Regions from separate parts of the Halalkalibacter sp. AB-rgal2 genome, predicted to be linked through region 1. Evidence: riboswitches for the same ligand, from Rfam matches in the RefSeq annotation. Region 1 holds a riboswitch; each other region holds the start of a gene.
What was found. A riboswitch is a leader RNA that binds a small molecule or an ion and turns the genes downstream of it on or off. The one in region 1 is predicted to bind thiamine pyrophosphate.
Positions count from the first base shown of each region.

Region 1 (4,290 bases):
TCAGTAATAAGAATTACATCATACTGATTAGATGATGCTAATTGATTGATGTTTTTCAGCTCCGCCAAATCGATCATCAAAGAAGGCTTTTCAATGGAATGATCCATTCCGACTTGAAGAATATCTTTATTTTTTAAAGACCCAATCTTCTTTTCAATAAATGAATGAACTTTCATTATGAACTCCCTTCTCCTCGTTTATGACTAACTTTTTACTTAAACATATCCTATTAAACAACAATTCATTTTTATTTGATCATTCTTTCATAGAATTCAACAGGGTATACGATATATGTATATTTTAGGAATAAGTATTCTGTGAGTAGGGATATAACTATTTTCTTATTTGAAAATAGAATCATCTGTGCTAAAGATTCACCTAATATTTCCCTTCAACTTGATTGTCCTTTATAAACGTATCCTGTAATCTAAATACATTTACGCTTAAGCACCTTCCTAAGAATAACCAAAGTTGATACGTTACCCACATCCCTCAATACCAAGTTAACGTATATGTTTTAACTTTATTTTATATAGAACATTTTAGTATAATTCCAAATATTGCAAATGAACGGATGATGGCTGATAAGCGGAAGGTACGATCACAGAAAGTGAACTACGCGCAATTGAAGATGAGGAAATGAAACGCATTGTTGCCAAGCAAAAGGAAGCTGGTCGCCAATCAATAACAGATGGAGAAGGTATTCAATTTCAAGGGGTCAAAACAAAGCCTCATTATTTTAATTGACGGTTTGGATGTAGACAGACTATTTCTTGAATTTGACGATAAGCGTTCAGGTGATTCGAACCACTTCGTTACGTGAAACGACAAGACCTACAGCTTGTTTTAGTTGAAATAGCTAAGGATGCTTCGAAATAAACATGTTTAAAACGATCCATGAAAGAAGTCCTTCCTGGATCGTTTTTCTGCTGTAGCTCTTATCCGTAACCTCTTCTTTGCATTAATCCATCACTAAACCACCATCGACAACAAGATTCTGACCTGTCACTGCTCTTGCCCATGACGACGAAAAGAATAAAGCCGTATCAGCTAATTCTGCTGGAGTAGTTACCTTTTTCAATGGAGTAGTAGACTCAATGATTCCAAACACTTCTTCAGTCGTCACGCTACTCGCATCCGTTTGCTTCAATAAACCACCTGAGATCATATTAACCGTAATGCCATACTGCCCTAATTCCTTTGCTAAATTACGAGTGAAACCAAGTAATGCCGCTTTACCGGTTGTATATTCATGATAAGCAACGACAGGGTTTTGTACGAGATTCGTACCAATATTTATAATACGGCCAAACTGCTGTTCCTTCATATCAGCTACACACGCTTGTACGGTATTTAGTGCCCCTTTCACGCTTCCTTCTAACTGTGTGTTGAACTTTTCCCATTCAAGCTCGAAAGCATTCTTCTGCGTAACTGGATTAAATTCAAAATCAATTAATGCATTGTTTACAATCGTGGTAACCGGTGTACCAAAATAAGCCTTTGCTTTCGCAACCATTTCCTGCACTTGCACCTTATCTCGTACATCTGCTTGAATCGCAATCGCACGCTCACCGATCGCTTTTACGAGATGGTCTGCTTTTTCTTGACTTTGATAATAATTGATAATCACTTGAGCACCTTCGTTCGCATAAGCCTTTGCTAGCTCTGCTCCCACTCCCCTACTTGCTCCAGTAATTAAAACCGTTTGCTCATTTAATTTCACAATAGTCCCTCCAATATATGAATCTTTTCAACATTTACACAGCAAAAAGACTAGGAAACATAAGGACCTAGTCTTCGAAAAGATAGCCTACTTCCCTCCGCTGGTATGAGCCAGATCAGGTCCTGAGGGTCAAAAAGTTCAATACTTTTTTCTCAGTCTGTATAACAGACACCCCTAGTAGAAACTATTCATTTGTAAATGCTATCTATTATTATAATTTGAACAAAAGGAGCATGCAATTAAAGTGATTCTAGAGATTACATTTCCGCCTTCAACTTATCATAGTGACGAACAATTTCTCTCACTACATCACTATTTTCATCTAATTTACTGACCACTTTCAACACATAAGAAGGTCCATGCTCATTGATCATTGCTTGAATTTCTAGCGCTTCCTCGTCTTCATGAGCATCGAACATTAAGGCAGCTGCTATCGCTTTAGCCAAGTTTGTATACGGTAGCCCTGCCTTATACGCCTGAATAAGAGGACGGATTAAGCGATCCTGTGGACCTAATTTTCGAATTGGGGCACGTCCGACACGTGTAACACCATCATTTAAATAACGATTTTTGAAGCGTTCGATATTTTTATGAATATACGTTAAATGCTCCTCTTCATCAAGTCCATATTCCTTCACTAAGTACGCACCCGTTTCTTTCAACGTCTCTCTCACTTGCTGTACAACACTCTCATCATTTAACGCTTGATCAATGGTCTTCTTTCCTTCAATGTACCCTAAATAAGCGATGACAGCATGACCAGTGTTAACAGTAAATAATTTACGCTCGATAAATGGAGCAAGATCGTCCACAATTGTCATTCCTTCTACTTTTGGAATATGTTCATTTGCTTCCACTACCCATTCAAAGTAAGGTTCAACAAGTACATCAAGTGAGCTCTGATCCTGAATCGGGACAATTCGATCAACAGCCGAATTAAAGAAGAAAATTCTTCCTTTCAGCTTCTGTCTTATTTCATCATCAAGATGCTCCAATATAGATTCCTTTAACCTATCAGTAGCAGCAATTTGATTTTCGCATGCAATCACATAGAGCTTTTCATCCGATACAGCAACACGCTCAGCAATCCCCTGAGCTATTAAGGGTGCTATCCTTGGCAAAATAGTCGGTCCAATTGCCGTTGTTACATAAGTTGCTTCCTTAATTGCATCGATAACTTCTTTTTTCTGGCTCAAATTATTTAATCCAGAAACGTGTTCAATCTTCATTGATTGCTGCTCTTCAGTAGCTAGCTTCACTTGATAGCTTCGTTCTGTATTTAATTGATCAATAATGTGTGCAGCTATGTCGACAAACGTGACATGATAGCCTGATTCTGAAAAAAGAGCTCCGATAAATCCTCTCCCGATATTCCCTGCACCAAAATGAACGGCTTGTTTCAACATTGATCATTCCTTTATCAAATTATTTTGTAAGTAATCAAAAAATGTATCCTCTAACTTCTTGCGAATCATTCCTTCATTTGAAGACGAAAAAATCATCATTGCAATGTCATTTTCAATTAAACTTGTACTTATCATGCTTAGAACCTCCTGTTCACGCTTGCTCATATGTTTAGGAGCCAGCATTAATAGCAGGTTTTTCATTTGCATATCCCTTCCATCCATGCCCTTGATTGTACAAGGCTTATTTAAATGGGCGACTTGAAAGATGAGTTCAGATACACTTTCTTCTCTGCAATGAAACAGTCCCATATTCGTATTTGGTATTCCAAGCCCACCGTTTTTCTCGCGCTCCTCTAGTTCCTTTATCACATTTGTAGGATTTGTCACGAGACCACTCTGCCCACTCTCTTCTACCATTTCTTCAATAACCCTCCAATGACCCTCATCAGATTGCTTCCAATACACACGTAAATTTGCAAGAATCGATTCCATGCTTGAATGAACATCCTGAATTTCCTTTAATAAGCCTTTCACGTCCTGACGGTTGTTCTTTTGATTCGCATCCTTTTCAATAGAAGTCGTGACGTAGCTCTTCTTTCTCGTCACGACTTCTAGATGTTTTTGTAAATAATCTTGAATTGAATGAATATCTTTCTCGCTTAACAACGGGCTAACTAGGATATAATCGACATCAGCAAAGGGTAGCCTAACGGTTGAAATGACCAGTTCATACTCGTTCAAATCAGCCTTTTGAAATTCTTTTATCGACAAAATTTCAACGTTATGAATTTCTGATAGCTCTTTTTGAACACGGCTTGCGAGCATTTTGGACGTTCCAATCCCTGTCGGACAAACGATAACAGCATGTACCTGTATGCTCTCCTCGCGCTTCACTAAAGCCGAACCAAAATGAAGCACAATAAACGCAATTTCATCATCTGGAAAGTGAACATCCTCAAATTGTTTATCCAAGCTTTTCTGCACAACCATAAATAACACCGAATATTTTCTTTTAATTTCATTCGTCAATGGGTTAAATAAATCGAGCTTCTGCTTTAAGCGAAAAATCGATGGTTCCATATGTGCTAGCAATCCTTGATACAACGAAAAGTCATCCATTAAATGTACGTTCAATTGTTCAGACACATCTTGAATGACGTT
Region 1 covers NZ_JBGUAV010000021.1:63,157-67,446, reverse strand. The annotation lists gene ACERJO_RS15435 (glycosyltransferase family protein) at 1-176, opposite strand, end outside; gene ACERJO_RS15430 (3-oxoacyl-ACP reductase) at 962-1,723, opposite strand; TPP riboswitch at 1,799-1,909, opposite strand; gene ACERJO_RS15425 (mannitol-1-phosphate 5-dehydrogenase) at 1,981-3,126, opposite strand; gene ACERJO_RS15420 (BglG family transcription antiterminator) at 3,133-4,290, opposite strand, start outside.

Region 2 (4,290 bases), on a different contig from region 1:
ATAAATTAAATCGAAAGAAATAATCAGACAAAAGTCTCTACTATATCTTTGTCTAAGGTGGTAATATATACATAATTAATCAAAAATCGATAGTTTTTTATACCCATCGACAAAAGAGGGAATTAGAACTTTAGTTTATAGCTTACTATAATAGTATTATGTAAACTAAATGTTTAATTCAAGTAGGAGGAGGCAAATGACTAAAAAAATGACGCATACGTTTTGGAAAATTGATAATGAAGACCTACTTGATTTGTACGAAAAAGCTAGAAGAGTACAAGAAATTAGTCCACAATTTATTCTACTTATACAGAATGAACTTCAAAGACGTAAATTAGATCAAAAATAAGCTCATTTTATATTGGAAGTCTACAAAGCTAAAGTGTCTTTGTAGACTTCCATTAATGATTATTGGTAAATTTGGTTACCTTTTTCTTTAAACTCTTTTGCTTTTTCCTTCATACCTTTTTCAATAGCTTCTGTTGTCGTTAAATTGTTGTCATCAGCAAATTTTCGAATGTCATGTGAAATTCTCATACTACAGAACTTAGGTCCGCACATGGAACAAAAATGAGCCGTTTTAGCGCCTTCTGCTGGTAGCGTTTCATCATGAAATTCAATTGCTCTTTCTGGATCAAGAGAGAGGTGAAATTGATCATGCCACCTAAACTCAAAGCGTGCTTTTGAAAGCGCATCGTCTCTTTTTTGTGCATTTGGATGCCCTTTAGCAAGGTCTGCTGCATGTGCGGCAATTTTGTATGTGATAACACCTTCCCTTACATCATTTTTATTAGGTAATCCAAGGTGTTCCTTTGGTGTGACATAACAGAGCATAGCAGTTCCAAACCAACCAATCATAGCGGCTCCAATTGCCGAAGTGATATGATCATAACCTGGTGCTATATCTGTTGTTAATGGGCCTAATGTATAGAATGGAGCTTCCTGACACGTTTCTAATTGTTTATCCATGTTCTCTTTAATAAGATGCATTGGCACATGCCCTGGCCCTTCAACCATGACTTGTACGTCGTGTTCCCAGGCGATTTTTGTTAATTCTCCTAATGTTTCAAGCTCGGCAAATTGAGCTTCATCATTTGCATCCGCAATCGAACCTGGGCGCAAGCCATCACCTAGTGAAAAAGCAATATCATATGCTTTCATAATTTCACAAATTTCTTCAAAATGTGTATAAAGAAAGTTTTCTTCGTGATGATAGAGGCACCATTGGGCCATAATAGAACCACCTCGTGAAACAATTCCAGTTACTCGATTTACGGTTAGAGGTACATAACGTAAGAGAACCCCCGCATGAATGGTGAAATAGGACACTCCCTGTTCAGCTTGTTCAATAAGTGTGTCACGATACACTTCCCACGTTAGATTTTCTGCAATCCCTTTTACTTTTTCTAACGCTTGGTATAAAGGGACTGTTCCAACAGGGACAGGAGAATTTCTTATTATCCATTCACGAGTAGTATGAATATTTTTCCCGGTTGATAGATCCATAATCGTATCTGCTCCCCAACGAGTAGCCCATGTCATTTTTTCTACTTCTTCTTCTATAGAAGAGGATACAGCGGAATTCCCGATGTTAGCATTAATTTTCACATGGAAATTCCGACCGATTATCATCGGCTCACTTTCAGGGTGATTAATATTTGCTGGGATAATGGCACGTCCTTTTGCTACTTCTTCACGAACATATTCTGGAGATAAGCCTTCCCTTATGGCGATGAATTCCATTTCGGGTGTGGTGATTCCTTTTTTTGCGTAATGAAGTTGTGTAACATTTTCTCCTTTTTTTGCTCTTAATACGCTAGTAGTCTTCTTAGGGAAAGCATTAATAATTTGATCCGTTTCTTTTAATCCGTTATCCTCAGGCTTTATCTTTCTTCCTTCGATATATTCCACATTGTTTCTTTCCAGTATCCATTGTTCTCGTATAGGTGGTAATCCCTTTTCGATATCAATCGTAACATGGTCATCTGTATAAGGTCCACTTGAATCATATACACGAAGGGGTTCATTATGCTCTTCACGATCTTCCTTAACCGTAGGAGTTAAGGAAATCTCACGCATTGGCACTTGGATGTTCTCTCTACTTCCTTGAACGTACACTTTCTTACTTCCTGGTAAATTGGATTTGATAGACATTACTTGCTCGTTTAATCGGGTACTCATCGAATCTCTCCTTTTTAAAAATAGTGTATTAGTAGAGACTGATTGCAACATACAACGAAAGAAAGCAAAAAAGCTGAGCTCATTAATAGTAATGGACCCAGCTAAATACACAAATACAATATATGTACGCATAACTAACTTCCCTACGCTGGCATGATCCAGATCAGGTCCCAAGGGTCAAGGAACTTCAGAGCGTTCCCCTCTCAGCCCAACTCATTGGACTCCCCTAGTTAAATATAAATATTTAATTACTCACATTATAACACACGAGGGTTTTATTGGAAAGTGTTTTAAATCATATAAGTTTACTTAGGTTAGTGTCGAAATGACCAGAAAAAAGTAATTTGATTATGGCATTCAGTCTATTTATTCGGTATGATAAGTAAGGAAGGAACGAGGGGGGCTGTTATGATGCAGACTAAACAAGTAAGATACATCATTTTTATTTCTATTGTTCTAGCTGCTATCCTACTGTTAGTCCTTTTTCTACGAGTGTATGGAGTGTTACAGGATACTCAAGCGAGTACAAATGTAGAACGCACAAAAGTAGTAATTATTACATCAGATGTGCTAGGTGATCAAAGTTGGGGCAGTTTAGCTTATAAAGGTAAGTTAAAGATTGAAGAACATTTTCCTGTTTCTGTGAATTTGTATGAGGATATAAATGTTATGAATGATAGAATAATAACTGAAACAATTGTACAAGCTGCTGATTGGGGCGCTGATCTTATTATTGGTCATGGAAGAGAATTTTCTGATCCGTTTGAAAATATGGCATTATGGTATGAGGATATTCATTTTGTTACGGTTCATGGAGAGGCTCATTTATCAAACCAAACGGCATATTCCTTTCACCAAGGCGAATTTGAATATTTTGCTGCATTGGCAGCATCTCTAAAAACGAAAACAAATAATATTGCTATAATTGATCCATTCGAAGGTGCAAAGCGTAATGTTGAATTTATAAACGCATTAGACTATTATTTACCAGAAGCAAACTTTTATTATGAAGCAGTTAATAGTCGTGACGATGGAGAAAAGGCAGTTGAAATCATGGAAGATTTATTGGAAGAAGGAGTCGACGTCGTTTACTCGAGAGGAAATGCTTATAATCCTGATATTATCCACATGGCAAAAAATTTAGGGTTTTATGTAATTGGCTATTTAGAGGATCAGAGTTATTTAGCACCTAATCATGTCCTAACAAATGTCATGAACGATATTCCACAAGTGTACGTGTCGATTATGAATGATTACTTTAGTGATGAAGGCTTACCAACTGGTAGCGTAATTTTGTCAAATGAGGATGGAGTAACAGGGTTGTCCCCTTTTGGAGCGATGTTTACTGAAGAAGAGCTTGAGTTCATCCATGAGGAAATGGAACGTTATAAAAGAGGGGAACTTTCTTTTTAAATTGAGGAGAGGTTGGAATGAATAAGTTGTTAAATAGTATGACATTTAGAACGAAGATCCTATCTGCCCTCCTCATCATTACACTCGTATTAAGTGGATTGTCGTTGCTTCTTGTTCAGTCGATTAAGGATGTCAATCAAGTAAGTATTGAATTAAGAGACCAGGGTGTTCCTGCTGTCATTTTATTAAGTCATTGGGAACGTGAATTATTTAACAAAGAGCAATTAATTTACGAGGCGTTGTCGACGGATAGCTGCTGTGACATTGTCGACCAATATAATGCGATTATGACTAGCGATCAATTAGAAATTAATATCGCTGATGTACCGGATTCCTTGCGTACGCTAGCTAGAGAAATGGACTTGCTTGATTTTCTTATACGGAATGAGCTACAAGGTTTTCTGAATTTCGGTGATATGGAGTCAGCAGAACGTTTTTTGGAAGAAACGTATTTAAAAGAATTACAATATATACAAGATGAAGTGGATCTGCATCAAGACATAAACTATCAAGACATACAGAATAAATCGATGGAATTTACTCATATTATTGAAACATCATTGGCTTTACTAACAGTTGTTACAATAATTGTCATTATCGCATCTATTTACATATCATATCGAATTAGTAATGGTCTAACATCACCGATGGAATTACTTATAAAAAAGGTTAATCGTATAGCATATGGTCAATATG
Region 2 covers NZ_JBGUAV010000009.1:97,144-101,433, forward strand. The annotation lists gene ACERJO_RS09635 (MOSC domain-containing protein) at 1-23, shown strand, start outside; gene sda (sporulation histidine kinase inhibitor Sda) at 197-349, shown strand; gene thiC (phosphomethylpyrimidine synthase ThiC) at 409-2,181, opposite strand; TPP riboswitch at 2,305-2,419, opposite strand; gene ACERJO_RS09650 (BMP family ABC transporter substrate-binding protein) at 2,593-3,594, shown strand; gene ACERJO_RS09655 (sensor histidine kinase) at 3,612-4,290, shown strand, end outside.
Region 2: another riboswitch for thiamine pyrophosphate. It lies ahead of thiC (phosphomethylpyrimidine synthase ThiC); the one in region 1 lies ahead of ACERJO_RS15430 (3-oxoacyl-ACP reductase).

Region 3 (4,290 bases), on a different contig from region 1:
AATACTATGTGTAATAAACAATACTGAACGTCGTAATTTGCTCCAAATTGATAGAAGCCATTCATGCATGTGTTCTCTTGTTAATGCGTCAAGCGCTCCGAAAGGCTCATCTAACAACAAAAGTTCTTTTTGATGGAGAAATGTCCTTAATAGGGCAGCGCGTTGTTTCATTCCACCTGAAAGAACATGCGGATAATAATGCTCATAGCCATCAAGTCCGAATAAAGGTAAGAGTTCAAACGCCTTTTTCTTAGATTCTGCTATATTCTGCTTACTAATTTCTGCTCCTAATAGAGCATTTTCTAATACTGTTTTCCACGGTAAAAGTAAATCTTTTTGCATCATATAACTTGCATGATTCCGTTGACCGACAATCGAATGGCCATTAAGAAGAATTTCACCAGCGCTTGGTATCTCTAAACCAGATATTAAATTGAATAATGTACTTTTTCCACATCCACTAGGTCCAATAAGGGAGACAAATTCCCCTTTTTCAATATAGAGATGCAAATCATTAATGACGTTAGTTTGATCAGAGAATGTATAGTGAATATTCGATAATTGTAAATGCATCATATCTCCTTTTCTAAGGAAGAAACTGATTCGTCATCGCTTCTTCAATTGGTACATCTACTTCAATCAATTCATTATCTAGCATCCATTCGGTATAAGTACTCCAAACATCTGTGCTTTGATACCCCCACTTCTCCGCCTCTCCTTGGTAACGTTCACTTAACCACTCCTGAGAAGCACGTATTAACTCAGCATCTGTTTCGGGAGTTGCCTCGATTAAGATGTCTGCCGCTTCATCGACATGATCAATGGCAAATTCATACCCACGACTGATGGCATGCATAAATTTCTCAACAAGCTCCGGCTGTTCTTCAACAACAGAATCACTACTAATAATAACTGGAGAATAATATGAAAAAACTGGATCGATATCCGTTAAATAAATCATGTTTATATCTTCACCACGTACCTCTGCCTCAACACCTGTCCATCCATAGAAAATCCATTGAAAATCAATTTCCCTTGATGTATTAACGAAGAAGTCAGACGTTCCCACCGTGACATTTTCAACTGTTGAAGAATCAGCATCTACTGTACTCATTACTTCTGATATCATCACATCTTCCTGTGGAGATCCCCAGCCACCATACGTCTTTCCTTCAAAATCAGAAGGAGAAGTGATATCTTTTTCAACTGGTGAAGCAAATCCCGACGTATGCTCTTGAATAATCGCAGCTAATGAGATAACCGGAATATCACTTGAGCGGGCTACCGTTACATTATCCTGTGAACTTATTCCAAAGTGAGCTTGACCAGAAGCGACGATTTGATCCGCTCCTTCTAACGCTGGTTCGATGATTGTAATGTCTAAGCCTTCTTCCTCGAAATACCCATTTGCTTTAGCCACATAAATACCAGTATGGTTCGTGTTAGGAACCCAGTCCAGTACAATTGTCGCTTCTAGTCGTTCATTTTTTTCCTCTATTGTCTCTCCCATTTGTTCATCTTTTTCATCTGTTGATTCTCCCAATTGTTCATTATCTGCTTCATTTAGTTCAGTCGAATCGTCATTGCTCACATCCTCTGAACCACATCCTATTAAAGCAAAGCTAGTCATAACACTCATGATGATGATTGATAAACCTTTTTTCAACTTTGTCCACTTCCTTTTTTCATATGCTTATATTTCCAAGGCATCGTCCATCTACTAATAAGGACGATGATTAAAAATAGGAAACAACTTAATAATGATATAATCACAATCGAAACAAACACTTTATCGGTTGCAAAAGAATTTTGAGCTCGAACTAAATAAATACCTAGACCTTTGCTTGCTCCGACCCACTCAGAGATTACTGCAGCTAACACACTGTAGGTTGCACCAATTTTCAAACCAGTAAATAAGTATGGGAGTGCATGTGGAAATCGAACATAACGCATTGTTTGCCAACGTGAGCTACCCATTGATTGTAATAACCTCATCATATCCCGATCACTCGATTGCAAGCCTTCGATCATGTTCACAACTACAGGAAAAAATGTTACTAAAGCGACGACTAACACCTTTGGTAGAATGCCATATCCAAACCAAATAATGAGTAAAGGTGCAATCGCTATAATCGGAATCGTTTGGGAAAAGAGAAGCAATGGATACACACTCTTTCGTAATATTGCTGATGCATCAAGTGATAAAGCAATGACCAATGCAACGATAATCCCCAAACTAAAACCAAGTAATGCTTCAATAGCAGTAATCCAAATATGTTCTGGCAATAATGTCCACGACTCACCAAATGCCAGAAAAATCTCAGATGGAGCTGGTAGAATATAAGGTTCTATGTCGGTGACCCGAACGATAAGCTCCCATATGAGTACAAACATAGCGACAGTGACAATGGCTGGTAATCCAGCTTTTGTCGCACCCTTCAAATCTTTCATGAATACCCCCTCTTACTATATAAAACTACAACAACACCTTTCCGTAGAATTGATCTTCCTCTTCCCCGATTGGACTTCCAAGCAGCAAAAAACGTCTACATGCATGGAGGCATGTAGACGTTCATTTAATACACGTATACAAATTAGTCATACATCCCTCCGCTGGAATTACCCAGATCAGGTTAAAGGGTCGATGTCTTCAACGGGACATCCTCTCAGCCAACCTCATAGCTCCCCGAGTACTATTCAATTTCTAGTAAATGATACCACACTATCGATTATTAGCCAAATGATTTATTCAACTAACTCATTAACTCCGCAATCCACCATAAAAGTAAAACAACGACTAGAATAATAGGAAACACGAGAAAGTAAATCCATGACATATGTTTCATACTTTTTTTACTATCATATTCTTCATCATTAGCTGCTGTTAATTTTAAAGTGATGACAAGTGCAACGACACAAACGACAAATGAAAGCAAAACAGGAAATAGCATATGTGACTCCTTTAGAAACATTAAGTTCTCCACATTGTAACATGACAGTTTTATAAAAACGAACTTTAATAAAAATTACTATAATAATATTATGTAAACCCATTAAATAGTAGCTCAAAAACAGAGCTATTATTCATCCTTTACAAAGAAACATTCACTGCCTTTTTATTAATAAAATAAGTCCATTCCTTATAACCGATTTCTTTTAACCTTTTCCTGACTAGGTCAAAATCATCCGCTATTCGCTCAGGTGTATGAGCATCTGAACCAAAAGTAACTGGAACACTGTAAAATAATGCTCGTTCTAGAATTTCATTTGCTGGATACCATCCCCCAACATCCTTTGTTTTACCAGATGTATTTATTTCAATTGCGACCTGTTCTTCTCCTATTATTTTTAACGTTTTGTCAACAACCTCCGTTTTTAAGTCTGAAAATGGAGGATAATACCCTTTCATCGCATCAATATGCCCTAATATTTGAAAAAATCCACTTTTAGCTGATAAAGCAATTTGTTCATAATAGCTTTCTTTAACTTGAACTCGTTCTGATTGAGTTAATGAATCAAATCGACCACGTTGAAAAATATTTATGTCGTGAATAAAATGGACAGAGCCAATAATATAATCAAATGGATACAATTCGAATTGCTTATGGTAATGAATCATATGATCAATGAAGAAATCACTTTCAATCCCTAAAAGCACATGGATCCTACTTGCATACTTCTCTTTAAGCTGTAATACTTCCTCCACATAACTTTTAAATTCACTTTTCTTCATCGTAATCCCTGGATAGAGATGATCCTCCTCACTGTAGAAATGCGGAGTATGATCCGAGATACCAATATAATCTAAGTTTAATTGAATCGCTTGTCTAATATAATCTTCAATTGTACCGATTGCATGTCCACAACGTTCGTGATGAGTATGTAAATCAAATTTAATCGTCATCGTTTCACCCTTTACAATAAGTCCTTCAATCAAATCGAACTTATTTTACCATACTTCACTAAGTTATGGTGCTAATCTTTGCTACATACACTAAAAAGGATCGCTCTCTTTTTCGAACAAGCTGAAACTATGATTTTATAATTGACAATGGCAAATCTTTAAATCGTGTAAGCTGGTCATCCGATGTATTGTGATCTGTAATGATCATTTGAACACTTTCTAACGAACCGATGCGTGCAAATGCTTGAACACCAAATTTCGAATAATCAGCGAGCAAAAATGTTTCATCAGAAATTTCCATCATTTTTTTCTTAACAATAGCTTGAAGTTCATTTGAATCACTAATTCCTCTATCATGGTGAATACCTTGACAGGAAAGAAATGCT
Region 3 covers NZ_JBGUAV010000009.1:131,424-135,713, reverse strand. The annotation lists gene ACERJO_RS09830 (ABC transporter ATP-binding protein) at 1-573, opposite strand, end outside; gene ACERJO_RS09825 (ABC transporter substrate-binding protein) at 587-1,666, opposite strand; gene ACERJO_RS09820 (ABC transporter permease) at 1,663-2,451, opposite strand; TPP riboswitch at 2,589-2,699, opposite strand; gene ACERJO_RS09815 (BshB3 potential contributor to bacillithiol synthesis) at 2,754-2,951, opposite strand; gene ACERJO_RS09810 (histidinol-phosphatase) at 3,092-3,898, opposite strand; gene ACERJO_RS09805 (DeoR/GlpR family DNA-binding transcription regulator) at 4,032-4,290, opposite strand, start outside.
Region 3: another riboswitch for thiamine pyrophosphate. It lies ahead of ACERJO_RS09820 (ABC transporter permease); the one in region 1 lies ahead of ACERJO_RS15430 (3-oxoacyl-ACP reductase).